DNA from 4 places in the Streptomyces sp. NPDC089424 genome. Region 4 is predicted to be linked to each of the others. Evidence: riboswitches for the same ligand, from Rfam matches in the RefSeq annotation. Region 4 holds a riboswitch; each other region holds the start of a gene.

Region 1 (7,004 bases), on a different contig from region 4:
TCTCATTCGGCCTGGTCAGCATCCCGATCAAGCTGGTGAACGCCACCGAGAGCCACACGATCTCGTTCCGCCAGATCCACACCGAGGACGGCGGCAGGATCCGCTACCGCAAGTTCTGCGAGCTGGAGGACCGCGAGGTCAGCGGCGCCGAGATCGGCAAGGGGTACGAGGACGCGGACGGCTCGATCATCCCGATCACCGACGAGGACCTGGCCCATCTGCCGCTCCCCACCGCCAAGACGATCGAGATCGTGGCCTTCGTGCCGGGCGACCGGATCGACCCGCTCCAGATGGACGCGGCCTACTACCTCGCGGCGAGCGGCGCCCCGGCGGCCAAGCCGTACACGCTGCTGCGCGAGGCGCTCAAGCGGAGCAACAAGGTGGCCATCGCCAAGTTCGCGCTGCGCGGCCGGGAGCGGCTCGGCATGCTGCGGGTGGTCGGTGACGCCATCGCGATGCACGGGCTGCTGTGGCCGGACGAGGTCCGCGCGCCCGAGGGCGTCGCCCCCGACACCGGTGTCACCGTCCGTGACAAGGAGCTCGACCTGGCGGACGCCCTGATGGACACCCTCGGCGAGGTCGACCTGGAGGACCTGCACGACGAGTACCGCGAGGCGGTCGAAGAGGTCATCGCCGCGAAGGCGGCCGGCGAGGCGCCCCCCGAGGCCCCGGAACCCGCGGCGGGCGGCAAGGTGCTCGACCTGATGGCGGCGCTGGAGAGCAGCGTCCGCGCGGCGCGGGAGTCGCGCGGCGAGGCGCCGGCCGAGGACGCCGACGTCCACGCCCTGCCGCAGCGCAAGTCCAGCCGTACCGCGCCCAAGGAGCCGACCGGGAAGAAGTCCACGGCGAAGAAGGCGGCCGCCAAGAAGACGGCGTCCAAGTCGGCCCAGGGGACGAAGAAGGCGGCGGCCTCGAAGAGCACGGCGAAGAGCACGGCGAAGAGCACCGCGAAGACGGCGGCGAAGAAGTCGACGGCCAAGAAGACGACGGCGAAGACGACGGCGCGCAAGCGTTCGGCGTGAGCGGGGTCCTCTCTTCGAAGTCGACAGCCCTGTCACGGAGTCCGGTCGCCGGCGGGAGGCGGGACCAGGACGTCCCCGCAGACGCCTGGTGGGCCGGGATGGGCACGGGCGGCGACCACGCCGTCCATCAGGCGGCCAAGGTCGGCGCGATCGGCGCCGTGGTCGCCGGTACGACGCTGCTCGCGCGGCGCGAGAAGGACACCGACGCCCCGGCTGAGTGACGGCCCCCGGCCGCGAGCCGACTTCGTCCCCCCTTCCGGGCTCTGCCCTCCCAGTGCCTACCCGGCCTGCCCCGGCTGTGTCGCCACCAGCGTCGCCAGTTCCTCCGCCGTGCGCGGGCCCGGCGCCGCACCGGCCAGCAGCCCCTGGCCGCGCAGCAGTTCCGCCGCCGCGACACCCCACGGCAGGCGCAGGCCCGCCTCCCGAAGGAGGTGGGTGCGCGCCAGGTTCTCGGGTGCCGGGCCGGTGCGGACGCCGGACGGGGTGAGCAGGGCGGCGTCGTCGGCCCAGCGCAGCGCAAGGTCGACGTCGTGGGTGGCCATCACCACCGTCGTACCGCTCGCACGCAACCCGTCCAGGGTGGCGAGCAGCCGTTCCTGGCCGTCGGGATCGAGCCCGGCCGTCGGCTCGTCGAGGATCAGCACCCGCGGCCGCATGGCGACGGCCCCGGCGATCGCGGTCCGCTTGCGCTGCCCGTACGACAGCAGATGCGTGGGCCGGTCCGCCAGCGCGGCGATGTCCAGCGCGGCCAGCGCCTGGGCCACCCGCGCCCGCACCTCGGAGTCCGCGAGCCCCAGGTTGAGCGGCCCGAAGGAGACGTCCTGCGCCACCGAGGCGGCGAAGAGCTGGTCGTCCGGATCCTGCACCACCAGCTGGACGGTGGTCCGCAACCGGGTCAGCCCCTTGCGGTCGTACGACACCGTGCCGCCGTCCACCGTCAACTCCCCGGCCCGCGGCCGGAGTCCCCCGCTGAGCAGCCGCATCAGCGTGGTCTTGCCGCTGCCGTTGCGGCCGAGCAGCGCCAGCGCGCGCCCCTCGCGCACCTCGAAGTCGAGGCCGGTGAGCACGGCCGGGCCGTCCTCGTAGGCGAACGACACGTCGCGCAGGGCGACCAGGGGTGCGGCCTCGCTCATGACAGCGGCCTTTCGAGTACGAAGGTGAGGGCGGCGAGCGCCCCGAGCAGCGCGATGCTCACCACGGTGAACGGCACGGAGACGCGGGCCTCGGGCACCAGGACGCGCAGGGTGCCGTCGTAGCCGCGCCCGGCGAGCCCGGCCTGCAGGCGACTCGCCCGGTCGAACGCGCGCACGAAGGCCGTGGCGCCCAGCCCGGCCAGCGACCGCCACTGGGCGGCGCGCGTGGTGTGCCCGAGCCGCGCCGCCTGCGCCTCGCGGATCCGGCGCACCGAGTCGAGGAGCAGAAAGCTCATGCGGTACGTCACCAGCGCCACGTCCACCACGGGCGCGGGCACGCCGGCCCGCACCAGGCGGGGCAACAGGTCGGACATCGGGGTGGTGAACGCGAACAGCAGCACGCCGAGTGAGGCCGCCGAGGTCCGCAGCAGCAACTCCCCGGCACGGACGGCGCCGCCGTCGGCGAGACCGACGAACCCGCCCGGCCCTCCGACCCGCACCAGCAACGGCAGCGCGCCGGTGACGCAGAAGCCCAGCGGCACGCGGTACGCGAGCCACAGCCGCCGCCATGGCACGCCCGCCGGCCCGAGCAGCACGGCCAGCGCCGTCACCAGCACCAGTGCCGCTCCCGGCCAGGGTGGCAGGGAGATCGCCAGCACCGTGAGGCCCAGCCCGAGCACGGCCTTGTCCACGGGGTGGCGGCGGCGCCAGCGACTGCTGTGCGCCGCCGCGTCGATCGGCAGCACGAGGCTCAGGCCCCTTCGGCCCCGTCGGCCCCGGACACCCGCGCCGCGCCCTGCAGCTCCCTGGCCCGGGCCTCACCCTGGCGACGGCCCCGCCGGACCCCGAAGTAGTACGCGAGCGCGCCCGCGCCGACCGCCGCCTGGAGGGCGAACAGCCCCGACTCGATCTCACCGGACGGCGGCTCGTACAGCGGGGCGAACCAGGGCTCGTAGTCCGGGTCCAGCTCGGTGATCGCCGTCTCCGCCTCGGCGTCGGCGCCGGTGAACGGCTCCTCCTTGTGGTCGCCGAGGCCGAGTACCAGCGGAAGCACCGCGAGGGCGACGACCGCGAGCAGCAGCAGGAGGTTGGTCCTCGTATGGCGCTTCACCGGGCCACCGCCTCGGCGTCGGCGTTCGCGCCGCGGGTCCCCTTGGGGGTGAGCAGCACGCCCAGCCGGGTCAGTTCCCCCTTGCTGGACTGCACGAGCAGCCGCATCACCAGCACCGTCAGCAGCCCCTCGCTCACCGCGAGCGGGATCTGCGTGACCGCGAAGATGGAGCCGAACTTGCCGAGCGCGCCCAGGAATCCGCTGCTCGGGTCGGGAAAGGCGAGTGCCAGCTGGACGCTGGTGACGCAGTACGTGGACAGGTCGGCGACGAACGCGCCGAAGAACACGGCGACCATCAGCGGCACGTCGTAGCGCCGCAGCAACCGGTAGACGCCGTACCCGGCCCAGGGGCCGACGATCGCCATCGAGAAGACGTTGGCGCCGAGCGTCGTCAGTCCGCCGTGCGCCAGCAACAGCGCCTGGAACAACAGGGTGATGGTGCCCAGCACCGCCATGACCGGCGGCCGGAACAGGATGGCGCCCAGTCCCGTGCCGGTGGGATGCGAGCAGCTTCCGGTCACGGACGGCAGTTTCAGGGCCGACAGGACGAACGTGAAGGCGCCCGAGGCGCCGAGCAGCAGGGTGCTCTCGGGATGTTCCCTGACCTCACGGGTGAGGGAACGGACTCCGTGGACGACGAACGGCGCGGACGCGGCACCCCAGGCGATCGCGTGCGCCGGAGGCAGAAAACCCTCGGCTATGTGCATGGCTTCAGCAGACCCTCTCCAGCACCTCGTGGATGGTGTACAACGTGCCTCGGCCGGTCTCCTGGCTGACGGGTGACACCGCCCGCGCTCCGCCTTCCCGGGTCACTTGGACCCAGTGGCTGCCCCTGAGGGCCGGAGCCGGACTTCCCGATCACAGTGGCGAGGGCCGCACCGGTATCGCACCGGATTTCCCGTTCACCAAGGCGTGGTGACAGTAGTGCGCCCGCGGGGGTGGTGACAAGCGGCGCATCGGGGGCGCGAAGGCGCTGGTCACGCGGCGCGCCGAGGCGGCGCGCGGGGCCGGCGCCGCTGGTCGGCGCCGGGTTCGGGGCCGGTTCGGGGCCGCTCCCCGGAGGCGGCCCCGATAAAGGGCGCGCCGGACGGCTGGACAGCAACGGCATTGGGAAATAAGTGAGTTGAGAGGCAGTTCGCCGGCCGGGGGGCACGCCGAACCGGGGGCCCGGTGGCGCCGGCACCGGAAGCGGGGTCCCGGTGACTCCGGCACCGACGGCTGCACGGGGAACCACTCGCACCAGGGGGAGAGCACGATGGACGAACCGACCTACACCACACCCTTCGCACCACCGCCACGGCCGCCCGAGCCGCCTCGCGTCCACCACCAGGACCCGCTGGCCGCCGCCCTCGGCAACGCCTCCCTGCTCGGCGTCGGCTACTGGCTGCTCGGACGCCGCGCACTCGCCGTACTGTCCCTGCTGGGCACGGTCGTCCTCGTCTCGCTGCTCGCCGCAACCGCCGCGTGGGGCTACGAGATCGCCGCGCTGGTGTGGTGGGTCGCGCTCGGCGCCCACGGATGGTTCCTCGCGAGCCGCGGCGTCCCGCGCGTCGCGTCCCGTAGGCAGCGCCTGATCGCGCTCTGCGTCACCGTGCCGGTGCTGCTGGCGGTGGGACTCCTGCGCTACGACGCCCTGCGCATCGGACAGGACGTCACCGAGGCCCGCGACAAGGGCGACTGCGCCGCGGTGTTCCGCGCCCAGGACGAGGTGTGGGCCGGGCACCGCGTGGCCGGCGCCCCGGTCAGCGCCCGCGGTGACGAGGTGGTCGAGGACTGCCGGAACCTGGGAACGGCCGAAGTACTGCTGGACAGAGGCCTGGGCAACGACACCGAGGCACTGGAACGGGGCTTCGGCATCCTCACCTCGGTGCTCCGCGAACCCGGCAACGAGCGGACCGTCGGCACGGTCCTCGACGGCTTCCTCGACGGACTGCCCACGGACAACCCCTGCGGGACCGTCGGCGTCACCGACTGGCTCCGCGACCGCGAGGCGACCCGCGACCAGCTCGACCGGTCCGCGTCCACCGCGGACCGCGTGGCGCCCGCCGCGCTCGTCGCCTGCGGTGACACCCTTATGCAGGGCGACGACTGGCAGGCCGCCAGGGCGCACTACCGGCAGCTGCTCGACGAGTATCCCGACGACGGTCTGGAGAGCCGGGCCCGCACCGGCGTCACCAAGGCCACGCAGGCCATCGAGCTGGACAACGTCCGCTCCCTGCTGACCGGCACGCAGGACGAACAACCCGAGTACTGCTCCCGGCCGGCCAAGTACAGCGCCGCCAAGCCCATGGGCAAGGGCACCAACCGGGCGATGTACTTCGGCAACACCGAGTACACCAACCAGCTCCCCGGCAACTGGAAGGCCACCGACGCCGCTCGCGCGGCGGCGGTCGTCTGCGTGGGCGAGGAGGACTTCGGGACGTCCGTCCAGACGTGCCCTTACCAGAGCCAGCGGTCCGGCACCATCACGTACGTGACCTTCCACCGGATCGCGATCCCGGTACGGGTCTACGAGGTGCGCACCGGCAAGCTCGTCTCCCGGCGCACGATCCAGATCAGCGGATCCAGCTGCCCCGCGGTCCTGTCGTACGTGACCTGGGGCGACGAAGACAACCCACCGCGGAACCGGTATGTCAACGACTCCAGTTCCGACGTGCGCAACGCGTTCAGGCCGCTGACCAACCGCTGACCGGCCGACGGCGTGGAGGACGGACCCGGGGAGGGTCCGCCCCCACGCCGCCGCGGCTGACCCTCACCCTCGCGACGACGTCGGCAGGCTCTTCGCGATGGTCCGACACGGCCGCGCCCGACAGCGACTCGGCGGTGCCGCACAGCGCCTGCGCCTTGGCCAGGTAGCCCATGAGGTTCTCGAACTCCCCGTAGGGAGAGCGCCCTTCGATCGCCATGAAGAGGCTCGCGCCCAGGGAGAAGACGTCGGACTTCTCGTCCCCCGCCCGGCCGCGGGCCACCTCGGGGGCGAGACGGCGGGGCTTGCCGCGGATGCCGCCCGTCGCAGGATGTTTTTCGGGGTCACATCGCCGCGCACCACGCCTTCGCCGTGCGACTTCGCGAGCGCGCCGGCGATCCGACCGCCGATCCAACCGGCCTCCGCGGGAGTCGGGCGGCCACGGTCCCCGAGGAGCTGGGCGAGGCTGCGGGAGCGGACCCACGCCTCACTCCTCACCCCACGTCCAACAGTGGTGACGGAGTGTACTGAGAGGCCCGTTCGTCGCAGGGATCCAAGATCATCGAGCACGAGGGAGCGAAGGGTCTTCCGTTTCGACAAGTGGAGGCGTAGGTTCCGGGTACCCCGCGCGGCACCTTCACAGGTGCGGGCCCGCCAGTTCCGGACGGCGGGCCGCGCGGGGGCCAGACCCACGGTCGAGCAGGTCGCCGGTGGACGGGACGGCCGCGCACACGGGTGACGGTCGATCAGCCCCCACGCAGGGGTGGCGCGTCCGGGCCGGACGCTGGGCCGAGCGCGGGGAGGCGGACCGCTCCTGCCAGCGGCGATGCCGAGGCGGCTGCTGCATCGGGGGTACCGGCCGGACAGCCCGCGCCCATCCGTGGCCGACGGAGCCTCAGAACCCCTGGATGGCCTTCCCGATGAGCGCCGCGCGAGAAGTCGATCTAGCCTCCGAGATGAGCGCTGAATGGATCTTCGAGTGGCGCTCCCTGTCCGGCCCAAGGAGGAGATATGCGCAGGTTTCACAAGGCCGCTGTCGCGACCGTCATCAT
Region 2 (7,004 bases), on a different contig from region 4:
CCTCGTCGAAGGCCCGGCGGGCGGCCGCGAGCGCCCGGTCCACGTCCTGCGCCGAGGCGTGCGGCACGCGCCCGAGGACCTCCTCGGTGTGCGGGGAGATCACCTCGATGACGTCCTTGCCGAGGGGTTCGGTCAACTCCCCGCCGATGAACAGCTGTCCGTGTTCCACGAGCTCGGTCATGGCGACTGCCCTCCCTGGTCCCCGACGCCGCTCCCCTGACACTCCATCAGATGCGCGGACTACGAAGACTGATACCAGCTCGTCCCCGAGGAGTCCACGGCCCGGAACCGGTGACTCGGGCTCCCATGGAAACGTGTTCTAGTTATAGTGACCGCACGGCGGCGATCGGGGGAGCCCATGACGCAGGTGCACGACCACGGCGGCGGCGTACGGTCCCTGAAGGTCCCCATTCCGGACAACCCCCTGGGCCACACCCTCGTCCACGTCGTCGACACCGACGCCGGCCCGGTGCTGATCGACACCGGCTGGGACGACCCGGCGTCCTGGGACACCCTGGCCGCGGGGCTCGCGGCGTGCGGCACCTCGGCCGCCGAGGTGCACGGCGTGGTCGTCACCCACCACCACCCCGACCACCACGGCCTGTCGGGCCGCGTGCGGGAGGCCTCGGGGGCGTGGATCGCGATGCACGCGGCGGACGCGGCCGTGGTCCGGCGCACGCACGAGGCCCGCCCCGAGCACTGGTTCGCGTACATGGCGGACAAGCTCACCGCGGCCGGCGCCCCCGAGGCCCACATCGCCCCGCTGCGCACCGCCCGCGGTCGGCTGCCCGGCCTCTCCCCCGCCCTCCCCGACCGCGAGATCGTCCCCGGTGAGCTGCTCGCCCTGCCCGGGCGCCGGCTGCGCGCGATCTGGACACCGGGCCACACGCCGGGCCACGTCTGCCTGCACCTGGAGGAGGAGCACCCCGCCCGACTGCCGGGCCACGGACGCCTGTTCTCCGGCGACCACGTGCTGCCCGAGATCACCCCGCACATCGGCCTGTACGAGGACCCGGACGACACGACCGTGACCGACCCGCTCGGCGACTACCTGGCCTCCCTGGAGCGCGTCGCGCGCCTCGACCCCGCCGAGGTCCTCCCGGCGCACCAGTACGCCTTCACCGACGCCCCCGCCCGGGTGGCCCAGTTGCTCGCCCACCACGAGGCGCGGCTGACCGGCCTGCTGGTGCTCCTGGCCGAGCCCCTGACCCCCTGGCGGCTCGCCGAGCGCATGGACTGGAACCGGCCCTGGGCCGAGATCCCCTACGGTTCCCGCACCATCGCCGTCTCCGAGGCGGAGGCCCATCTGCGCCGGCTGGTGAAACTGGGGCGGGCGGAGGCCGTCGCGGGCAGCGATCCGGTGACGTACGTGGCGGTGTGAGCGTCCGCGCGGCAGCGGGTCGCGACGCCCGCGTCGGGCCTGGCGGTAGATTCGGCCCCGTCCCCTGGACGACGGCGGCCACCGCCGCGCTTTCAGGGCCTGTCCGTCACGGGTCTGTCATCCCTTCCTCCCCACGGGAGTTCGTATGCTGTGGGCGCGACTGAGGCGTCGCAGGTCACTGCCGCCGCTCCCGGTGCCGGGGCCGTGCGCGCTCGGCCGGCACACGGTGCACACCGGAGGTCTGCTGCTGTACACCCCGGAGACCCAGCTGGACCTGCTGGCGGCGGTCGCCGCCGGATCGGACGGCGCGGCGCAGCGGTGGCTCGGGATGCGGGGCGAGGAGGTCGTCGCCGACACCCGCATCCGGGAGTCCCTGCTGCGGATGCGCCCCGGCGACAGTCACCGTGGCATCCCCCCGCGGTGGCTCTCGGCGTTCGAACTCGACCCCGAGGGCGGTGAGGTCCTGGTGGCCGTGGGCCGGGAGGACGGCCGCTACGCCGGGGCCCTCCAACTCGACCGCACCGCCGGGCAGATCGGCGGCTGGCTCGCACCGCACGCCCGCGGCCGGGGCCTCGGCGCGGAGCTGTTCGCCGCGGGCGCCCAGCTCGGCCACACCCACTTCGGCCTGGACTCGGTCCACGCCGGGACCGAGGTCACCAACTCGGCCTGCCGGGGCGCCCTCACGCGCGCGGGCTTCGTGCCGGCAGAGGGGCCGCCCCGGCACACCCTGCGCGACGGCCGCGAGATCGACGCGACCTGGTTCCGCCACGAGTCCGCCCCCGTCACCCGCTGCCGCGCAGCAAACCTGATCCGAACCGGCGCGTAGCCCTCCGGGGCGACGAGCGACCCCACGGAACCTTGCCCACAATGCAACCGCCGCCCCCCACAAGGGCCTGCGCATCCCACCCAGGATGCGACCGGATGCCTCACGGCGGCTTGCGCCGCAGCCCGCCCGGGGTGTGACCGGCAACCCCACGGGCCCTTGCGCCGCAGCCCGCCCGGGATGTGAACCGCAACCCCACGGGCGCTTGCGCCGCAGCCCGCCCGGGATGTGACCGGCAACCCCACGGGCGCTTGCGCGTCCGGTGACGGGCGGCCCGACGGGGGCTTGCACGAAGCCCGCACGGGGTAGCGGGCGGCCCAACGGGGCGCATGTCCGCCCAGGATGCGACCAACGGCCCCCCGGGAGCCTGCGCGTAGCGCGCCCGGGGTGTGGTTGGCGGCCCCAAGGGGGCTTGCACGCGGCCCGCACGGGGTGGCTTGCGGCCCAACGGGGCTTATCCGTAGCCCGCCCAGGATGCGACCAGCAACCCCACAAGGCCTGCGCGCCCACCCAGGATGCGACCGGATGCCTCACGGCGGCTTACGCCGCAGCCCGCCCAGGATGCGACCAACGGCCCCCGGGAGCCTGCGCATAGCGCGCCCGGGGTGTGACCGACGGTCCCACGGGGGCTTGCACGTGGCCCGCACGGGGTGGCGGCGCCCAACAGGGCCTATCTGTAGCCCGCCCAGAATGCGACCCTCAGCCCCACGGGAGCCTGCGCGCAGCCGCCCCAGGATGCGACCGTCAGCCCCACAAGGGCCTGCGCGTAGCCCGCCCGGGGCGCGACCGTCAGCCCCACGGGAGCCTCGTAGCCCACCCGAGATGTGACCGGCAATCCCACAAGGGCCTGCGCGTAGCCCATCCAGGATGCGGCCGCCGCCCCCGCAGGACTTGCACCTAGCCCACCCGAGGTGCCCCGCGGGGGTCTGTGCCCGGTCCGGTCGGGGTGTGACCGGCGCCCCATGGGGCTGGGGCTACGGGCGGGTAGAGTGGCCCGGTCGTCATCACACCCGTACGGGGGAAAGCCGGTGCAAATCCGGCGCTGACCCGCAACCGTGAGCAGCCGAGGCTGTGAGCCGGACCGCCCCGCACGGCAGCGTGACCGGCTCAAGTGCACCGGCAACCGGCCGGTGTACGGCACCGTCGAGGTATACGGAGCCGAGCCGCCCGGGGGTTGCCCGTGCTGCGCGGCTCCCCGCAGGGAGAGGCACCCGCCGATCATGAACGTCGTCCGCCGCAGCGCAGCGGCCCTGGCCGTCACCGCAGTGATCGGCGCCGCCGGGGTCCCGGCCGCCCAGGCCGCGAGCCCCTCCCCGTCGCTGCCCTCGGGGCTGTACGGCACGGGTGACCCCACCTACGACGGCGTGTGGCGCCAGTCCCTCGCCCTGCTCGCCCACGACGCCGTCGGCGTGCGGCCCGCCGCCGCGGGCGTGGAGTGGCTGGCCGGACAGCAGTGCGCCGACGGCGCGTTCGCGCCGTACCGCGCCGACACCGCCAAGCCCTGCGACGCCAAGACGCCGGTCGACACCAACATGACGGCCGCCGCCGTGCAGGCACTCGCCGCGCTCGGCGGGCACGACGCCGTCACCGGCAAGGCCGTCACCTGGCTGAAGTCCGCGCAGGGCAAGGACGGCGGCTGGGGCTACACCGCCGGCGGCCCCAGCGACGCCAACTCGACCTCCCTCGTCATCGGAGCCCTCGCCGCCGCGGGCGAGCGGCCGCAGGACGTCGTCAAGGGCGGCCGGTCCGCCCAGGACGCCCTGCTCGCGTTCGCCATACCGTGCGACGACGCCAAGGGCGCCGGGGCGTTCGCCTACCAGCCCGACAAGAAGGGCGCCCTCGCCGCCAATCCGGACGCCACCGCGGCCGGCGTGCTGGGCTCGCTCGGCAAGGGCCTGGCCGCCGAGGCCGCCGGCACCGCCGCCGCGCCCTCCTGCGCCGACGGCGACGACCTCACCCCCGAGCGGGCCGCCGCGAACGGCGCCTCCTACCTCGCCGACGCGCTCGCCGCGGACGGCCACCTCATGTCGGCCCTCCCCGGTTCCGAGGACCAGCCCGACTACGGCAACACGGCCGACGCCGTCGTGGCCCTCGCCGCCCAGGGCGGCGCGGCCCGAGCGGCCGGGCCCCTCAAGTGGCTGGAGCGGAACGCCGTCGCCTGGGCCAAGCAGAGCGGCCCGGCCGCCTACGCCCAGCTGATCCTCGCCGCGCACGCGGCCGGTGGCGACCCGCGCGACTTCGGCGGCACGGACCTCGTGCGGCTGCTGAACGCGTCGGGCCCCGCGCCGCAGAGCGCGCAGCGGCCCGCCACCGCGGACAGCGAGGCCACGTCCGAGTCGGACGACGGCTTCGGTGTCTGGTGGTACGTCGGCGTCTGCCTCGTCGCCGGTGTCGGCATCGGCTTCCTGCTCAGCGGCCGGAACCGGAAGCAGCAGCCGTGATACGCCGGGCGGCGGCCCTCCTCGCCGCGCTCCTGATCGCCCTGGCCGCCGGCACGGGCCCGGCCCAGGCCACCGGCTACCGCTACTGGTCGTTCTGGGAGCGCGACGGCAAGGCGTGGACGTACGCCACCCAGGGTCCCTCCCTCGCCCGCCCCGCGGACGGCTCCGTGCAGGGTTTCCGTTTCGCGGTCAGCGAGGACTCCGCGGACGCGTCCCGGCCGCGCGGCGAGGCCGGCTTCACCACGATCTGCGCGGGCACCCCGGCGCGGGACGGCCACAAGCGGGTGGCCCTGGTCATCGACTTCGGCACGGCGTCGGACGCCCCGTCCGGCGAGACGCCGCCCGCGCCCCGCACGGCCTGCGCCCGGCTCGCCCCGGACGCGACGGCGGCGGAGGCCCTGGCGGCGGTCGCCAAGCCGCTCCGGTACGACGCCAACGCCCTGTTGTGCGCGATCGGCGGCTACCCGGCGAAGGGCTGCGGGGAGCAGGTGGCGTCGGCGGGCAAGCCGGCCGGTGAGCCGGCGGACGAGAGCGGCGGCGGCCCGTCGCTGGGCGTCGTCGCCGGGGTGGCGGCGGTGGCGGTGCTGGGCGCGGCGGCCGGCTGGCAGGCCCGCCGGCGCAGGCATGGCTGACCACGGCTCGGGCGTGGACCGGCACGGCACCCGGCCGGCGTCGGCGGGCGTCACCGCCCTGCGGCGCCGGCCCCCCGCGCCGGTCCACCCCGGCGCCTGGTGGCTGTGGTCCCTGGCCCTCGGCACCGCGGCCACCCGCACCACCAACCCGCTGCTCCTCGCACTCCTCGTGACGGTCTCGGCCTACGTCGTCGCCACCCGCCGCCCCCACACCCCTTGGGCCCTCTCCTACGGCGCCTTCGTCAAGCTGGCCCTCGCCGTGCTGCTGGTCCGCCTGGTGTTCGCCGTCGCCCTCGGTTCGCCCCTGCCGGGCACCCACACCCTGCTCACCCTTCCCGAAGTCCCGCTGCCCCACTGGGCGCAGGGCATCCGCCTCGGCGGCCGGGTCACCGCCGAGACCCTCGTCTTCGCCCTCTACGACGGCCTGAAGCTGGCCACGCTCCTGATCTGCGTCGGCTCGGCCAACGCCCTCGCCGCTCCCACCCGCCTCCTCAAGTCCCTGCCCGGCGCCCTCTACGAGATGGGCGTGGCCGTGGTCGTGGCCCTCACCTTCGCCCCGCACCTCATCGCCGACGCCCAGCGGCTGCGCACCGCCCGCCGGCTGCGCGGCCGCCCGGACAAGGGCCTGCGGGGCCTGCTCCAGGTGGGCCTGCCCGTCCTCGAAGGCGCCCTGGAACGCTCCGTGGCCCTCGCCGCCGCCATGGACGCCCGCGGCTACGGCCGTACCGCGCAGGTCCCGCCGGCGGTGCGCCGTACGACCGCGGTCCTCACGCTCACCGGTCTGCTCGGCGTCTGCGCCGGGACGTACGGACTGCTCACCGCCGACGGCGGCACCTACGGCCTGCCGGTCCTGCTCGCCGGCCTCGCCGCGGCGCTCGCCGGTCTGCGGCTGGGCGGCCGTCGCACCCCGCGCACCCGCTACCGCCCCGACACCTGGAACGCCCGTTCCTGCCTGGTCGCCGCCTCCGGCGTCGCGGTCGCCGCCCTGCTGACCCTGGCCGCCTCCGCCGACCCCGCGGCCCTGCATCCGGGTGTGATCCCGCTGGTCGCCCCGACGCTGCCGCTGTGGCCGGCCGCGGCCGTGCTCCTCGGGCTGCTCCCGGCGTTCGTCACCCCCGCTCCCGAGCCGCCCGCGGCGGGACGGCCCGCTCCCCAGAGATCCGAGGAGAAGCCCTCATGATCCGCTTCGAGGACGTCTCCGTGACCTACGACGGAGCGGCCGGACCCACCGTCAGGGGCGTGGACTTCGAGGTCCCGGAAGGCGAACTCGTGCTGCTCGTCGGCCCGTCCGGGGTCGGCAAGTCCACCCTGCTCGGCGCGGTCAGCGGCCTGGTCCCGCACTTCACCGGCGGCACCCTGCGCGGCCGGGTCACGGTCGCCGGCCGCGACACCCGTACCCACAAGCCGCGTGAACTCGCCGACATCGTGGGCACGGTCGGCCAGGACCCTCTCGCCCACTTCGTCACGGACACGGTCGAGGACGAACTCGCCTACGGCATGGAGTCGCTGGGGCTCGCCCCGGACGTGATGCGGCGGCGCGTCGAGGAGACCCTCGACCTGCTCGGCCTCGCCGATCTGCGCCATCGCCCGATCGCCACGCTCTCCGGCGGCCAGCGGCAGCGAGTCGCGATCGGCTCGGTCCTCACCCCGCACCCGAGCGTGCTCGTCCTGGACGAGCCGACCTCCGCGCTGGACCCGGCGGCCGCGGAGGAGGTCCTCGCGGTCCT
Region 3 (7,004 bases), on a different contig from region 4:
AACATGGTCCGCCTCGACATGAGTGAGTACCAGGAGCGGCACACCGTCAGCCGGCTCATGGGCGCACCACCCGGATACGTCGGCTACGAGGAAGGCGGCCAGCTCACCGAGGCCGTACGCCGCAAGCCGTACTCGGTGGTGCTGTTCGACGAGATCGAGAAGGCGCACACCGACGTCTTCAACACCCTGCTGCAGGTCCTCGACGACGGCCGCATCACCGACTCCCAGGGCCGCACCGTCGACTTCCGCAACACCGTGATCATCATGACCTCCAACATCGGCTCCGAGCACCTCCTCGACGGCGCCACCGCCGAGGGCGAGATCAAGCCCGACGCCCGCGCCCTGGTGATGGGCGAGCTGCGCGGGCACTTCCGCCCGGAGTTCCTCAACCGCGTCGACGACATCGTTCTGTTCAAGCCGCTCGGTGAGCGGCAGATCGAGCGGATCGTGGAGCTGCAGTTCGACGAACTGCGCCGCCGCCTCGCCGAACGCCGCATCACCGTCGAACTAACCGAAGTGGCCCGGGAGTTGATTGCCCACCAGGGCTACGACCCGGTGTACGGGGCCCGGCCGCTGCGGCGTTACATCTCCCACGAGGTCGAGACGATGGTCGGGCGCGCCCTGCTGCGCGGTGACGTCCAGGACGGTGCGACGGTCCGCGTCGACGCCGAGCATGGAGAGCTGGTGGTCACCTACGACCAGCCCGAGGACGTGAAGGGAGCGCGGGCGGCATGAGCACGATGCAGGCGACGACCGTCAGTTGCCCCCACTGCGGGCGCACCAACCGGGTGCCCGTGGCCGCGGAGGGCCGCCCCAAGTGCGGCCACTGCAAGCGGCCCCTACCGTGGATGGTGGACGCGGGCGACGACGACTTCACCGAGGTCGCCGAGCGGGCCGACGTCCCCGTCGTGGTCGATCTGTGGGCCACCTGGTGCGGCCCCTGCCGCATGGTCAGCCCCGCACTGGAGAAGGTCGCCACCGATCTCGCCGGCCGAATCAAACTCGTCAAGGTCGACGTCGACAAGAACCCGCGACTGTCGCAGCGTTTCGAGGTCCAGGCCGTACCGACACTGGTGATCCTCGACCGGGGCGAGATGGTCGCCCGGCAGGCGGGGGCGGCGCCCGCCCCCGCTCTGCGCCAATGGGTGGAACAGTCGATCAGCGCCCGGAAAGGGTGATCCGGATGACCCTGCACGCAGACCCCCACCTCGCGCTCGTCCGGCCGGTCCAGCCGCTGACCCCAGAAGGGTGTCAGGAGTGTCTGATGCTCGGCGCCCCGTGGGTCCACCTGAGGCTCTGCCTGACCTGCGGGCACGTCGGCTGCTGCGACTCCTCGCCGAACAAGCACGCGCGCAAGCACGCAGCTGCCGACGCCCATCCGATCGTGCAGTCGTTCCAGCCCGGCGAGGAATGGCGCTGGTGCTACGTTCACGAGGCGTTCGTCTGATGTCCGGCGACCAGTCGCTGCCGGGCGAAGAACCGGTGCCGGAGAAAGCGGACGAGGCCGCCTTCTGGGAGACCCCGGACATCTACGGCGCGTATCCGCGCCTCACGGAGGACCAGACAGCACGTCTGGCGGAGCACGGGCAACGCCGGACCATGGCTCCGAACGACGTGTTGATCCGGGAGGGGGAGCGCTGCGAGACGTTCTTCGTCGTCCTCAGCGGTACCGTCGCCGTCGTCGAGGACTACGGCACTCCGGAGGAGCACGTGCTGCGCGTGCACGGCCCCGGTCGCTTCATCGGCGAACTCGGCCTGCTGCACGGACAAGTGGCTTTCTACACCGCTGTCGCCAGGGAGCCGGGCGAGGTCCTCGTCGTCTCCGTGGACCGGTTGCGCCACCTGGTGACCCAGGACGCCACCGTCGGGGACATCGTGCTGCGCGCCTGTCTGTGCCGTCGCGCGCTGCTTGTCGGACAGGGCGCCGGCTTCCGCATCATCGGCTCGCGTTACTCGCCCGACACCAGACGGCTGCGCGAATTCGCCGTCCGCAACCGGCTGCCGCACCGCTGGATCGACCTGGAGACCGACGAGGAGGCCGAGGAGCTGCTGCGCCGCTTCGGCGTCGGCCCGGCGGAGATCCCACTCGTCATCTGGCGGGACACCACCCTGTTGCGCAACCCCAGCAACGCGGAACTGGCCCGGCTCATCGGCCTGCCGTCACTACCCGCCGGAAACCGTCACGGCGACGTCCTCATCGTAGGCTCCGGACCAGCCGGCCTCGCCGCCGCGGTCTATGCCGCCTCCGAGGGCCTAAGAACCACGGTGGTGGAGACGATGGCCACCGGCGGCCAGGCCGGCACGTCGTCCCGCATCGAGAATCTGCTGGGCTTCCCATCCGGCATCTCCGGCGCCGAACTCACCGAACGCGCCGTGCTCCAGGCCGACAAGTTCGGCGCCAGGATCAGCCTTCCGCTGGAGGCGACCGGTCTCCATCCCAAGGACGAGGACCACTACGTAGTGGCGTTCGCCGACGGCAGTGAGATCGCCGCCCGCGCCGTCGTCCTGGCCATGGGTGCCCGCTACCGCCGGCTCCAGGTGCCCGGCATCGAACGCCTGGAGGGAACGGGCGTGCACTACTCGGCGACCGTCTACGAGGCCCAGCAGTGCCGCACCGACCCGGTGGCCGTCGTCGGCGGAGGCAACTCGGCGGGCCAGGCGGTGCTGTTCCTCGCCGAGTACGCGCCGAAGGTGCACCTGCTGGTCCGAGGAGCCAGCCTTGATGCCAACATGTCCCGCTACCTGGTCGACCAGGTCGAACGCCATCCGCGGGTGGAGGTCATGCTGCACACCGAGGTCACCGAGGCCATCGGCCACGACGTGCTGGAGGAACTCGACGTGGTCGACAACCGCACGGGCGGGCACCGCCGGCTCGCGGTACGGAGCCTGTTCATCTTCACCGGCGCTGAACCTCACACCGAGTGGCTCGCCGGCATCATCGCCCTCGACTCCCGCGGCTTCGTCCTCACCGGGCCGCAGGCTCAGGAGGCCTGCGCCCACCCCGAGGTGTGGCACGGCAGAGGGCGCTCGTGCATGACCCTGGAGACCAGCCTGCCCGGGGTCTTCGCGGTAGGGGACGTCCGTAGCGGCTCGGTGAAACGGGTGGCCTCCGCGGTCGGCGAAGGCGCGATGAGCATCCACTTCGTGCACCGCTACCTGGGCCGCACGGCCGCGCCGGGCGGCACCGACAGCTCACCGCACACCCGTCCGAAGGAGTCCGCTTGGCTCGCATGACGCCCAGGAGGTGAAGGCATACAGGTCGAGGATGTCCGGCAACGGAGTGACTCCCGGGCCGCCGGCGCGTACCCAGGCGACGAGTCCTCCGTCGCGTCCGTGTCGTTGACGAGCCCCAGCCAGACCGGCCGGGCACCGGCGGCACTGCGGACGGCTGTACAGCGAATACGTTGGCCTGCCACACGTCACGGCAGTCGGAGATGCGCACCGGCACATCCGCCCGCAGTCTCGGTCTGTGCGGCGTGATCGATTCCGGTCCCCTTGGGGCTGCCACAGCAGCAATCGCGGCATACGACTACTAGGCACGGCACCGGACCGTTCGCCTCCACAGTCTCGCCTGAAGCCTCTTCCGTCGGCCTCCCGGGCATCACACCACTCCCCCGCCCGGGGAGATCCGCCCCGGCGTTGCTCGAGGAGACGACCGCGTGAGTCTCCTGGCTCCCGGGTCGCCGCTCGCCCCGCCTTGCCACCCGGTCCTGGGGCGGCGGCCTGCGGGAACTCGCTCACCGGTCACAGTGGCGGGACCGCGCCGGATTCACACCGGCTTCCTCGGACCGCCGTCGCCGTATGTCGCCGGCCATCATCCCGTCACTGCGGCGACACCGTCACCTGCCCACCGCGCGGAAGGGCTCCCGTGAGCGGCGTGCCCGCGGGAGTCCTTTCGTACGCGCCTGCCGTGAGGAGTGACACGACAATTATGAGCAGGACATCGGGGCGGCTACGTCGTCGGGGCGGCAGCAGGCTGTCGCCGCGCTCCCCAGCGGCCCCTAGTACTCCAGTTGCAGTTCGCTATTCCTGCTGGTCAGCGGCGTGTTCGTGAGTGTACTGGGCTGATGTTCCGTCAGGCGGCGGGAGTTCGTGACTTCGGGTGCGGCGGCGGTAGTGACAGCGCATGGCGATCGCCTGGTGACGGCGGCGCCAGCGGGACCAATTCAGTGCGTGGCGTGTGCGCCGGACATGCGTCAGCGTGGGGCGGCCAACTGCCAGGAGTCGCCGGATTTCCGCCACCGTGAGCGGGACGAGATCGCCGGAACCGATTCTGCGGCCCCCCTTTCCGTCCCCGCGGCGGCGGCCATGGCAGCGAGGAAGGCGTGGGCGAGCATGGCCAGAGTGATGTGCCGATACCAGCCCGGATACCGGCGAACTTCGTACTGATCCAGGCCGCACTCGTTCTTCGCGGCCTGGAAAGCCTCCTCGATCGCCCAGCGCGTCCCGGCGATCCGTACCAGTTCGGTGATGCCGGTGCCGGCTGGTGCATAGGCGAGGTAGTAGGCGATCTCGTCCGGGCGGGCCAGGCTGCGGCGGGCCAGCACCCACCGGTCGTGGGTGGGCGCATCGCCGTCGAAGTCATCGATCGCGGGCAGCCTCGCCGCCGCCCAGTCGTAGACGCGCGGCCCTTTCGCGCCCGCCCCACAGGAGTGGCGTTCCCAGGCGTCCTCGGGTGCCTGGGAGATGGCGAAGTCGATGCGGCCGATGGCGTGCACGTGCTGGGACTTCGGCACGGCCAGGACATAGCCGACGCCGGCCTCCTCCAGCAGGCGGCGCAGCCGCCACTCCTGGCCGTAGGCCGAGTCTGCGGTCACCCAGGCGATCGGCAGCGGCGAGGCCAGGGCCCGCATGATGATGGCCTTCGCGAGATCGCCTTGGGTGGCGAACGTGCGCTCGTCGGGAATCTTCGCCTCTGTGCAGCGGGCCGGATCAGAGGTCCAGGACTTCGGCAAGTACAGCTCTCGGTCCACCAGCGCGCGGCCCTTGGAGGAGGCATAGGCGGCGAACACGCCGATCTGGCAGTTCTCGGTGCGGCCGGCGGTGCCGGAGTACTGCCGTTGCACCCCGGCTGAGACGGTGCCCTTCTTGATGAACCCGGTGTCGTCGATGATCAGCACCCCGGCCGTGTCCCCGAGCTTCTCAGCGACGTATTCCTGCAGGGCATCACGGATTTCGTCGGGATCCCAGCAGGCTCGGCTCAGCAAGTGCTGCAACCCTGCGGGAGTGTGGTGACCGGCATGCTCGGCCAGCTGCCAGCTGTTCTTCCGGCCCACTGGTCCGAGCAGGCCGTGCACATAGGCCCGCATCCGCCGCCGAAGATCCACCCGCCCGAAGCGGTGACCGATCCGCACCAGCAGTTCTTCCAGCTCCGCCGACCAGACATCGGGCCGCACATCATCTTGCACGACAAGCACAACGGCCCACCGCACCCGAAGTCACGAACTCCCGCCGCCTGACGGAACATCAGCCCAGTACACCCACGAACACGCCACTGACCAGCAGGAATAGCGAACTGCAACTGGAGTACTAGGCGCTGTTTCTCGGATCATGTGCGGAGCCAGATGATGAGTGCGGCGAGGGTTACGGTGCCGAGGTAGGTGTAGGCCCGTTTCTCGTAGCGTGTGGCGACGGCGCGGAAGCCTTTCAGGCGGTTGATGGCACGCTCGACGGTGTTGCGCTTCGTGTAGCGCTCGCGGTCGAACCCGGTGGGCCGGTCACCCCGGGAACCGCGGTTCTGCCGGTGCCTGCGCTGGTCGAGCCGTTCGGGGATGGTGTGCGGTATTCCGCGCCGTCGCAGGTAGCGGCGGTTTTCGCGGGACGTGTAGGCCTTGTCGGCCAGGACATGGTCGGGTCGGCTGCGGGGCCGGCCGACTCCAATACGGGGCACGGACAGCTGCTCCAGGACGGGGCGGAGTTGGGGCCGTCGCCGTAGTGTCCGGGGGTCAGGAGGAGGGCGAGGGGCCGACGTCGTCCGTCGGCTGCGAGGTGGATCTTGGTGGTGAAGCCGCCGCGGGAGCGTCCCAGACACTCGCCGATCTGAGCACCTCCTCCAATCGGACGGCCAGTTTCCGAAGCACCGGATCGACCTGGTTCGTCCGCGGACGGACCCCTCTTTGAGAAGCGACGGCGGGCGGTGACTTCCGTGCGCCGGCGGCGTGCTGGTGGACACGCACCGCCGTGGAGTCCACCGACACGTCCCAGTCGATCCGGCCGGCGGCGTCCTCGGCGGCCTGCACCTGCGACAGCAGCATCTGCCAGGTCCCGTCCGCCGACCAGCGACGATGGCGCTTATAGACCGTCTCCCACGGCCCGAACCGCTCCGGAAGATCCCGCCACTGCACCCCCGTGCGAACCCGGTAGAGCACTCCGTTGATCACCCGTCGATGATCGCTCCACCGGCCCCCACGCGCACCACCGCGAGGTAAGAACGACTCCAGTCGCTCCCACTCCGCATTCGTCAGATCACCACGTCCCATGCAGCCACCCTGCCCCAACACAGCACTCACGGAAGGAGATCCGAGAAACAGCGCCTAGGAGAGTTCGTCGAAGCTGAGCTGCTCCCCCATCCCGATGCAGTTCGAGCAGTGGCAGGGGCCCTCGAATGAGACCTTGAACCGTCGACTCCAAGCGAGTCGACCGTTGAACAACTCGAGGCGGATCATGCCCTTGTGAAAGGGCAACTCCTGGAAGGGGCGCAGGCAGGTATCGAGAGTCCAGGCCACGCTTCTAGTGCCGAATGCTTCCAGCACCAGGGGGCCGCTCTCGTTCAGTCGGTGGAGCTGCCAAATGTCGGACAGTGAGTCATGTGTGCGCTGGCCTTCCACCCTCTCCCGTCGGCGCTCGGTGAGGTACAAGTACGCCTCCGTAACCGTCACAGGGACCTCGCTCCGGTTACGCACCAACGCGGTGAAAGACAGTTGTAGTACCGGGCCGCTGGAGTGATCCACATACCGCCTGTTGATGCGGGCCCTCCTCATCACGACGGCGGGCCGCTTCTGGCG
Region 4 (7,004 bases):
CGTCGCGGCCGCCGAGCACCGGGGCAACCACCACGCGGCCGACCTGCTGGCGTCGGCCGGTGAACTACCCGCCCTGCGCACCGTGGTGGCGGCCGGGCCCGGTGCCGTCCCCGAGGGGGCGGTCGCGCTGTCCGCGCTGCTGCGCACCGACCCCAGGGCGTTCGCCCCGGCCCGCCCGCACCCCGACTCCGCCGCCCGCATCCTCGTCTCCTCCGGCTCGGAGGCGGAGCCGAAGATGGTGGCGTACTCGCACAACGCGCTGGCCGGCGGGCGCGGCAACTTCCTCGCCTCGCTGATGACCGGCGGGCAGCCGCCGCGCTGCCTGTTCCTGGTGCCGCTGGCCTCCGCGTTCGGCAGCAACGGCACCGCCGTCGCGCTCGCGCGGCACGGCGGCACGCTCGTCCTGCTCGACCACTTCACGCCCGAGGCCGCGCTGGAGGCACTCGTCGAGCACCGGCCCACCCATGTCCTCGGCGTGCCGACCATGATCCGGATGATGCTGGACCGCGTCGCCGAGGGCGGCCTGGCGGAGTTCACCCCGCCCACCGCCCTGGTGGTCGGCGGCTCCCCGCTGGACGAGGCCACCGCCGAGGAGGCGCGGCGCGTCTTCGGCTGCCCGGTGGTGAACCTCTACGGCTCGGCCGACGGAGTCAACTGCCATACGGGGCTCGCGGCCGAGGACACGAAGGGCGCGGGGCCCGGCGTCCTCGCGGGCCACCCCGACCCACGCGTCGCCGACATCCGCATCGCCAGCCCCGGCACCCGCGAACTGCGCGAGCTGCCGAGCGGCACGGTCGGCGAGATCGTGGCCCGCGGCCCGATGACGCCGCTGTGCTACGTCGCCGCCCCCGACCTGGACGCCCGCTACCGCACCGACGACGGCTGGGTGCGCACCGGGGATCTGGGACTGCTCCAGGAGGACGGCACCCTGCGGGTCGTCGGCCGGCTCAAGGACGTCGTGATCCGCGGCGGGGCCAACATCAGCCCGGCGGAGGTGGAGGTCGAGCTGGCGGGCCATCCGCTGGTGCGGGACGTGGTCTGCGTGGGGGTGCCCGATCAGCTGATGGGCGAGCGGCTCGCGGCCTGCGTGGTGCCGCGCGAGGGCCGCGCGCCCACGCTGGCCGAGCTGTGCGCCCACCTCGACGCGCGCGGACTGGAGCGGCGCAAGCACCCCGAACGGCTGCTGGTCGTTGCGGAGTTGCCGCTCACCCCCGCGGGCAAGCCGGACCGCACCGTACTGCGGGAACGATTCGCCGCGCAGCCGGGCCCGGAGCGGCCGCTGGCTCCGGCCGGCTGAGTGCGCCACGCGCTGAGGGGGCCGTCCGGCGCGGGCGGCCCCCTCGGTGCGTGACGCGACGCCGTCACGAGGCGGCCATCGCCGTCTCCACCGTCTTCGCCGCTTCCCGGTAGACCGCCAGCAGGTCCAGGTCCGTCCCCGGGTAGTTGACGATCTCGACCTGCTCGGCGCCCGCGTCGGGCAGCACCGTGCCGGTCGTCATGTGCGCGTTGTCCAGGACGAGTCGGGGCTTCGTCCGCGACAGCTCGGACAGCTGCTTCGCCGTCACGGCCTCGGGCCCGAAGGTGCCGACGAGTTCGGCACCCGCCAGCTTCGCCGCCCAGGTCGTGAACACCTGGGCGACGACGGTGGGCTGCTTCCCTCGCGGCCACTTGGCCTTCAGACCCTTGTGCAGCGCCGCGTACTCGGAGTCGAAGGAGGCGGTCCACCGCGCGGCGGCGTCCTCGGTGCCGAACAGCTGCGCCAGCCGGGCGACTTCGGCCTTCGCCTTGTCCGCGTCGTTGTCGAGGGCGACCTCGACCAGCTCGGCGTCGGAGCCGGCCGCTTCCTTGATTTTCGCGGCGTACGGTTCGAAGGGCGCGTAGAGCACGTAGTCGGCGCCCGCCACCGCCGCGAGGTCGGAGGGCTTGGGGTCGTAGTCCGGGGCGTGCTGCACCGACTGCGGGACGATGACCTCGACGTCCGCGGCGCCGGCGGCCTTGGCGAGGGCGCCCTCCCAGGTGGTGGTGGCGACGACGACCGGTGAGGAGTCCTTGGCACCGGAGGACGAGGACGACGACGGCTCGTTCTCGCCCCCGCACCCGGTCGTGGTCAGGGCGAGCCCCGCGGTGAGGGTCAGTGCGAGGAGGGAATTCTTGCGGACGCGGGTGCGCGCCATGAGCTGATTCTCCGTTCGGGTAGGAGATGGACGGCGAGGACGACCACGCCGGCGGTGAGGACGAGGACGGGCCCGGGGGGCCAGTCGAAGCGGAGCGCGAGAAGGAACCCGGTCAGGTTCACGGCGACTCCGATGCCGACCGCCCAGGCGGTGATGGACTTCAGGGACGTGCCGAGGCGGCGGGCCGCGAGCGCCGGCAGCAGCGTGAGGGCGTCGACGAGCAGCGCGCCGGTGAGCTTGATGGCTCCCGCGACGGCCACCGCGACCAGGACGAGCAGCACCAGGGTGAGCCGTTCGACCCGTACGCCGGAGGACAGGGCGAGTTCGCGGTCGTACAGCAGCAGGGCGAGGTCGCGGCGCCGCCACCAGAACAGGGCCGGGACGGCGACCGCCAGGGCGCCCAGCACCCACAGGTCGGCGGTGCCCACGGACAGGATCGAACCCCACAACAGGGCGAACGCGCCGGCCGCGTTGACCCCGGACACCGCGAGCACGAGCAGCGCCGCCGCGATGGCCAGGCTCATGAGCAGGCCCATCGCCCCCGACAGCCCGTCCGGGGTGCGGGCCAGCGGGGCGACCCCGGCGCCGGCGAGGGCGCAGGCGAGCAGCGCGCACAGCATCGGGTCGAGGCCGGTCAGCAGGCCCACCGCGATGCCGAGCAGTGCCACGTGCATCATCGCGAACCGCACCGGCATGATGTCCAGACCGACGATCACGACGCCGATCACGGGCAGGCCCACGGCGGCCAGCAGCAGGGCGACCCCCGCGCGCTGGACCGGGACGAGTTGCAGCAACTGGCCGACGTCGGCGGCGGCCTGGGCGTTCACCGCACCTCCCGCAGCCGGCCGGCGGCCATCTCCAGCACCTGGTCGCAGCGGTCGGCCAGGGCCCGGTCGTGAGTGACGACCACGACGGTCACGGGCAGGGACAGCAGGACGTCGGCTGCCTCCTCCTGCCCCGCGAAGTCCAGCGCGGCGGTGGGTTCGTCGGCCAGCAGCACCCCGGCGCCCGCCGCGACACAGCCGACCGCACGCGCCAGGTACATCCGCTGCAACTGGCCGCCGGACAGGGTGTGCAGCGGCCGTCCGACGAGCTGCCCGACGCCCAGCTTCGCCGCCGCCTCGACGGCCTCGTCCCGCGCGCCGCCGCTGTCCAGCAACTCCCCGGCCAGCAGCGGGAACCGGCCGACGGCCGGTTTCTGCGGGATCCAGGCGCAGGCCCGGCGCCGCCACGCCCACTCGGCCGCGCTGCGGGTGTCCCGTCCGCCCACCAGGATCCGGCCGCCCGCCCGGCGGTGCAGACCGAGCACGGCGCGCAGCAACGTGGTCTTGCCCGAGCCGTTGGTACCCGTCAAGGCCACCCGCCGGCCGGCCGCGACGTCGAGGTCGACGCCCCGGACGGCCTCCACCCGGCCGTGCCGGCAGGCGACGTCGCGCATCACGACGTCCAGTCCTTCCATGCCACCTCCTCGCTCCTCCACAGCAGTCGGAAGGGAACGGCGGCTGGTTCCCGGGTGCCGGCGACGGCCGGCGCGCCCGCGTGTCCGACTTCACCTTCCGCATGCCGGACCTGCCCGCCTCGCCCGCCTGTCACGGCGTAGGGTGGTCGGCGCAGCTGGTTCGCCCCGTCCGCCAGGCGGGACGTCGTAAGAGGGAACCCGGTGGGAATCCGGGACTGCCCCGCAGCGGTGAGTGGGAACGACCGCCGTCATACGCACTGGACCCAAGGAGACGGGTCCGGGAAGCGACGGCCAGTAGGTGCCTCGTACGACACGAGGCGGGCCCGCGAGTCCGAAGACCTGCCAACTGCCCGTGCGCGACCCCTCGTGCGCGGACATTCCGGTGACCTCGAGGGCGGGTCGGCGTACTACCAGGCGGACGACCGCGCGGTGCTCGCAAGCCGCGCGAGGTCGGGTCCGTCCGGTTCCGTCACCCTTCGCGCTCTCGTCCCGTCCCCGGGATCTCAGGGATTCATCTCGCGAAGGAGATCTCCGTGACCACCAAGCCCGCAGCCGCGGCAGCACGGGCCACCGTGTACGGCTACCCCCGCCAGGGCCGCAACCGGGAGCTGAAGAAGGCGATCGAGGGCTACTGGAAGGGCCGCGTCACCGCCGACGCCCTCCGGTCGACCGCCGCCGAACTGCGCGCCGCCACCTGGCGCCGCCTCGCCGGGGCCGGCGTCCACGACGTGCCGAGCGGCGACTTCTCGTACTACGACCACGTGCTCGACACGACCGTCATGGTCGGCGCGATCCCCGACCGGCACCGGGAGGCCGTCGCGGCCGACGCGCTCGACGGGTACTTCGCCATGGCGCGGGGCACGCAGGACGTCGCGCCGCTGGAGATGACCAAGTGGTTCGACACCAACTACCACTACCTGGTGCCCGAACTGGGCCCGGACACCGTCTTCGCAGCCGACGCCTCGAAGCAGGTCGCGGAGTTCGAGGAAGCCCGCGCGCTGGGGCTGACGGCCCGTCCGGTCCTCGTCGGACCCGTGACGTACCTGCTGCTCGCCAAGCCCGCGCCGGGCGCCCCCGCGGACTTCGAACCGCTCACGCTGCTGGACCGGCTGCTGCCGGTGTACGCCGAGGTCCTCGCCGACCTGCGCGCGGCGGGCGCCGAGTGGGTGCAGCTCGACGAGCCCGCCCTCGTCCAGGACCGCACCCCGGCCGACCTGAACGCCGCCGAACGGACCTACCGCGAACTCGGCGCCCTCACCGACCGGCCGCAACTCCTCGTGGCCTCGTACTTCGACCGGCTCGGCGACGCCCTGCCGGTCCTGGCCAGGTCCCCCGTCGAGGGACTCGCGCTGGACTTCACCGGGGCCGGCGCGGCCAACCTCGACGCCCTGGCGGCCGTCGGCGGACTGCCCGGCAAGCGCCTGGTCGCCGGTGTGGTCGACGGGCGCAACATCTGGGCCGCCGACCTGGAGAAGTCCCTCGCCACCCTCGGCACCCTGCTGGGCCTCGCCGACCGGGTCGACGTGGCCGCCTCCTGCTCGCTGCTGCACGTGCCGCTCGACACGGGCCTGGAGCGGGACGTCGAGCCGCAGATCCTGCGCTGGCTCGCGTTCGCGCAGCAGAAGACCGCCGAGATCGTCACCCTCGCCAAGGGCCTCGCCCAGGGCACCGCCGCGATCACCGCCGAACTGGCCGCCAACCGCGCCGTCCTGGCCTCCCGCGCGAGCTCGCCGATCACCCGGGACCCGGCGGTCCGCGCCCGCGCCGCCGCCGTCACCGAGGCCGACGCCCGCCGCTCCCAGCCGTACCCCGAGCGGGCCGCCGCCCAGCGCGCCCACCTCGGCCTGCCCCTGCTGCCGACCACGACCATCGGCTCCTTCCCGCAGACCGGCGAACTGCGTGCCGCCCGCGCCGATCTGCGGGCCGGCCGGATCGACGACGCCGGGTACGAGGAGCGCATCCGGGCCGAGATCCAGGAGGTCGTCGCCTTCCAGGAGAAGACCGGCCTCGACGTCCTCGTGCACGGCGAGCCCGAACGCAACGACATGGTCCAGTACTTCGCCGAGCGGCTCACCGGCTACCTCGCCACCCAGCACGGCTGGGTCCAGTCCTACGGCACCCGCTACGTCCGCCCGCCGATCCTGGCCGGGGACATCTCCCGCCCCGGGCCGATGACGGTGCGCTGGACGACGTACGCCCAGTCCCTCACCGGCCGCCCGGTCAAGGGCATGCTGACCGGGCCGGTGACCATGCTCGCCTGGTCCTTCGTCCGCGACGACCAGCCCCTCGGCGACACCGCCCGCCAGGTCGCCCTCGCGCTGCGCGACGAGGTGAACGACCTGGAGGCGGCCGGTACCTCGGTCATCCAGGTCGACGAACCGGCGCTGCGCGAGACCCTCCCGCTGCGCTCCGTGGACCACGCCGCCTACCTGGCCTGGGCGACGGAGGCATTCCGGCTCACCACCGCCGGCGTACGCCCGGACACCCAGATCCACACCCACATGTGCTACGCCGAGTTCGGGGACATCGTCCAGGCCATCGACGACCTCGACGCGGACGTCATCAGCCTGGAGGCCGCCCGCTCGCACATGCAGGTCGCACGGGAGCTGGCCGCGCACGGCTACCCGCGCGAGGCCGGGCCGGGTGTCTACGACATCCACTCCCCGCGCGTCCCGGGCGCCGGCGAGGCCGCGGAACTGCTGCGCACCGGCCTGAAGGCCATTCCGGCCGAACGGCTGTGGGTCAACCCCGACTGCGGTCTGAAGACCCGGGGCTGGCCCGAGACCCGCGCGTCGCTGGAGAACCTGGTGGCCGCGGCCCGCACGGTCCGGGCGGAGCTGTCGGCCTCCTGATCCCGCCGTGCCGAAGAGGCCGGGGCGTCGGTGGCGCCCCGGCCTGCGGGAGGCGGTTCAGGTCGCGGTCGCCTCGGCCGCCGCGCGTCCCGCCGTGCGGCCGGAGAACAGGCAGCCGCCGAGGAACGTGCCCTCCAGCGAGCGGTAACCGTGGACTCCTCCGCCGCCGAAACCGGCGACCTCACCGGCCGCGTACAGGCCGGGGACCGGGGTGCCGGAGGCGTTCAGGACGCGGCCGGACAGGTCGGTCTGGAGGCCGCCCAGGGTCTTGCGGGTCAGGATGTTGAGCCGCACGGCGATCAGCGGCCCGGCGGCCGGGTCCAGGATCCGGTGCGCGGACGCGGTGCGGCTGAGCGTGTCCCCGGGATAGGCGAGCGCGTTGCGGATGCCCATGACCTGGACGTCCTTGGTGTAGGGGTTGGCGATCTCGCGGTCGCGGGCCTCGATCTGCCGCCGGAGGTCGGCAAGCCGGATCAGGTTCTCGCCCGTCAGCCCGTTCATTCCCGCCACCAGCTGCGG

What was found. A riboswitch is a leader RNA that binds a small molecule or an ion and turns the genes downstream of it on or off. The one in region 4 is predicted to bind cobalamin.
Region 1: it holds a riboswitch for cobalamin, as region 4 does, so the genes downstream of both, ACIP2X_RS16995 (energy-coupling factor ABC transporter permease) here and metE (5-methyltetrahydropteroyltriglutamate--homocysteine S-methyltransferase) in region 4, are expected to answer to the same signal.
Region 2: it holds a riboswitch for cobalamin, as region 4 does, so the genes downstream of both, ACIP2X_RS25405 (prenyltransferase/squalene oxidase repeat-containing protein) here and metE (5-methyltetrahydropteroyltriglutamate--homocysteine S-methyltransferase) in region 4, are expected to answer to the same signal.
Region 3: it holds a riboswitch for cobalamin, as region 4 does, so the genes downstream of both, ACIP2X_RS19095 ((2Fe-2S) ferredoxin domain-containing protein) here and metE (5-methyltetrahydropteroyltriglutamate--homocysteine S-methyltransferase) in region 4, are expected to answer to the same signal.

The regions. Positions count from the first base shown of each region.
Region 1 is NZ_JBIVHU010000003.1:437,140-444,143, forward strand. Features, by position in the region: gene ACIP2X_RS16970 (Ku protein) at 1-1,022, shown strand, start outside; gene ACIP2X_RS16975 (hypothetical protein) at 1,121-1,243, shown strand; gene ACIP2X_RS16980 (ATP-binding cassette domain-containing protein) at 1,301-2,155, opposite strand; gene cbiQ (cobalt ECF transporter T component CbiQ) at 2,152-2,901, opposite strand; gene ACIP2X_RS16990 (energy-coupling factor ABC transporter substrate-binding protein) at 2,907-3,266, opposite strand; gene ACIP2X_RS16995 (energy-coupling factor ABC transporter permease) at 3,263-3,973, opposite strand; cobalamin riboswitch at 4,007-4,191, opposite strand; gene ACIP2X_RS17000 (hypothetical protein) at 4,522-5,955, shown strand; gene ACIP2X_RS17005 (hypothetical protein) at 6,964-7,004, shown strand, end outside.
Region 2 is NZ_JBIVHU010000006.1:114,558-121,561, forward strand. Features, by position in the region: gene ACIP2X_RS25390 (aldehyde dehydrogenase) at 1-181, opposite strand, end outside; gene ACIP2X_RS25395 (MBL fold metallo-hydrolase) at 359-1,381, shown strand; gene ACIP2X_RS25400 (GNAT family N-acetyltransferase) at 1,527-2,207, shown strand; cobalamin riboswitch at 3,183-3,308, shown strand; gene ACIP2X_RS25405 (prenyltransferase/squalene oxidase repeat-containing protein) at 3,425-4,645, shown strand; gene ACIP2X_RS25410 (SCO2322 family protein) at 4,642-5,277, shown strand; gene ACIP2X_RS25415 (energy-coupling factor transporter transmembrane component T) at 5,270-6,457, shown strand; gene ACIP2X_RS25420 (ABC transporter ATP-binding protein) at 6,454-7,004, shown strand, end outside.
Region 3 is NZ_JBIVHU010000003.1:860,270-867,273, reverse strand. Features, by position in the region: gene clpB (ATP-dependent chaperone ClpB) at 1-735, shown strand, start outside; gene trxA (thioredoxin) at 732-1,178, shown strand; gene ACIP2X_RS19105 (UBP-type zinc finger domain-containing protein) at 1,184-1,447, shown strand; gene ACIP2X_RS19100 (FAD-dependent oxidoreductase) at 1,447-3,234, shown strand; partial or broken gene ACIP2X_RS19095 ((2Fe-2S) ferredoxin domain-containing protein) at 3,193-3,602, opposite strand; cobalamin riboswitch at 3,662-3,785, opposite strand; gene ACIP2X_RS19090 (IS701 family transposase) at 4,197-5,396, opposite strand; partial or broken gene ACIP2X_RS19085 (IS5 family transposase) at 5,549-6,479, opposite strand; gene ACIP2X_RS19080 (hypothetical protein) at 6,534-7,004, opposite strand, start outside.
Region 4 is NZ_JBIVHU010000002.1:1,184,945-1,191,948, forward strand. Features, by position in the region: gene ACIP2X_RS12965 (class I adenylate-forming enzyme family protein) at 1-1,297, shown strand, start outside; gene ACIP2X_RS12970 (metal ABC transporter solute-binding protein, Zn/Mn family) at 1,362-2,174, opposite strand; gene ACIP2X_RS12975 (metal ABC transporter permease) at 2,132-3,001, opposite strand; gene ACIP2X_RS12980 (metal ABC transporter ATP-binding protein) at 2,998-3,633, opposite strand; cobalamin riboswitch at 3,773-3,995, shown strand; gene metE (5-methyltetrahydropteroyltriglutamate--homocysteine S-methyltransferase) at 4,167-6,485, shown strand; gene ACIP2X_RS12990 (FAD-binding dehydrogenase) at 6,543-7,004, opposite strand, start outside.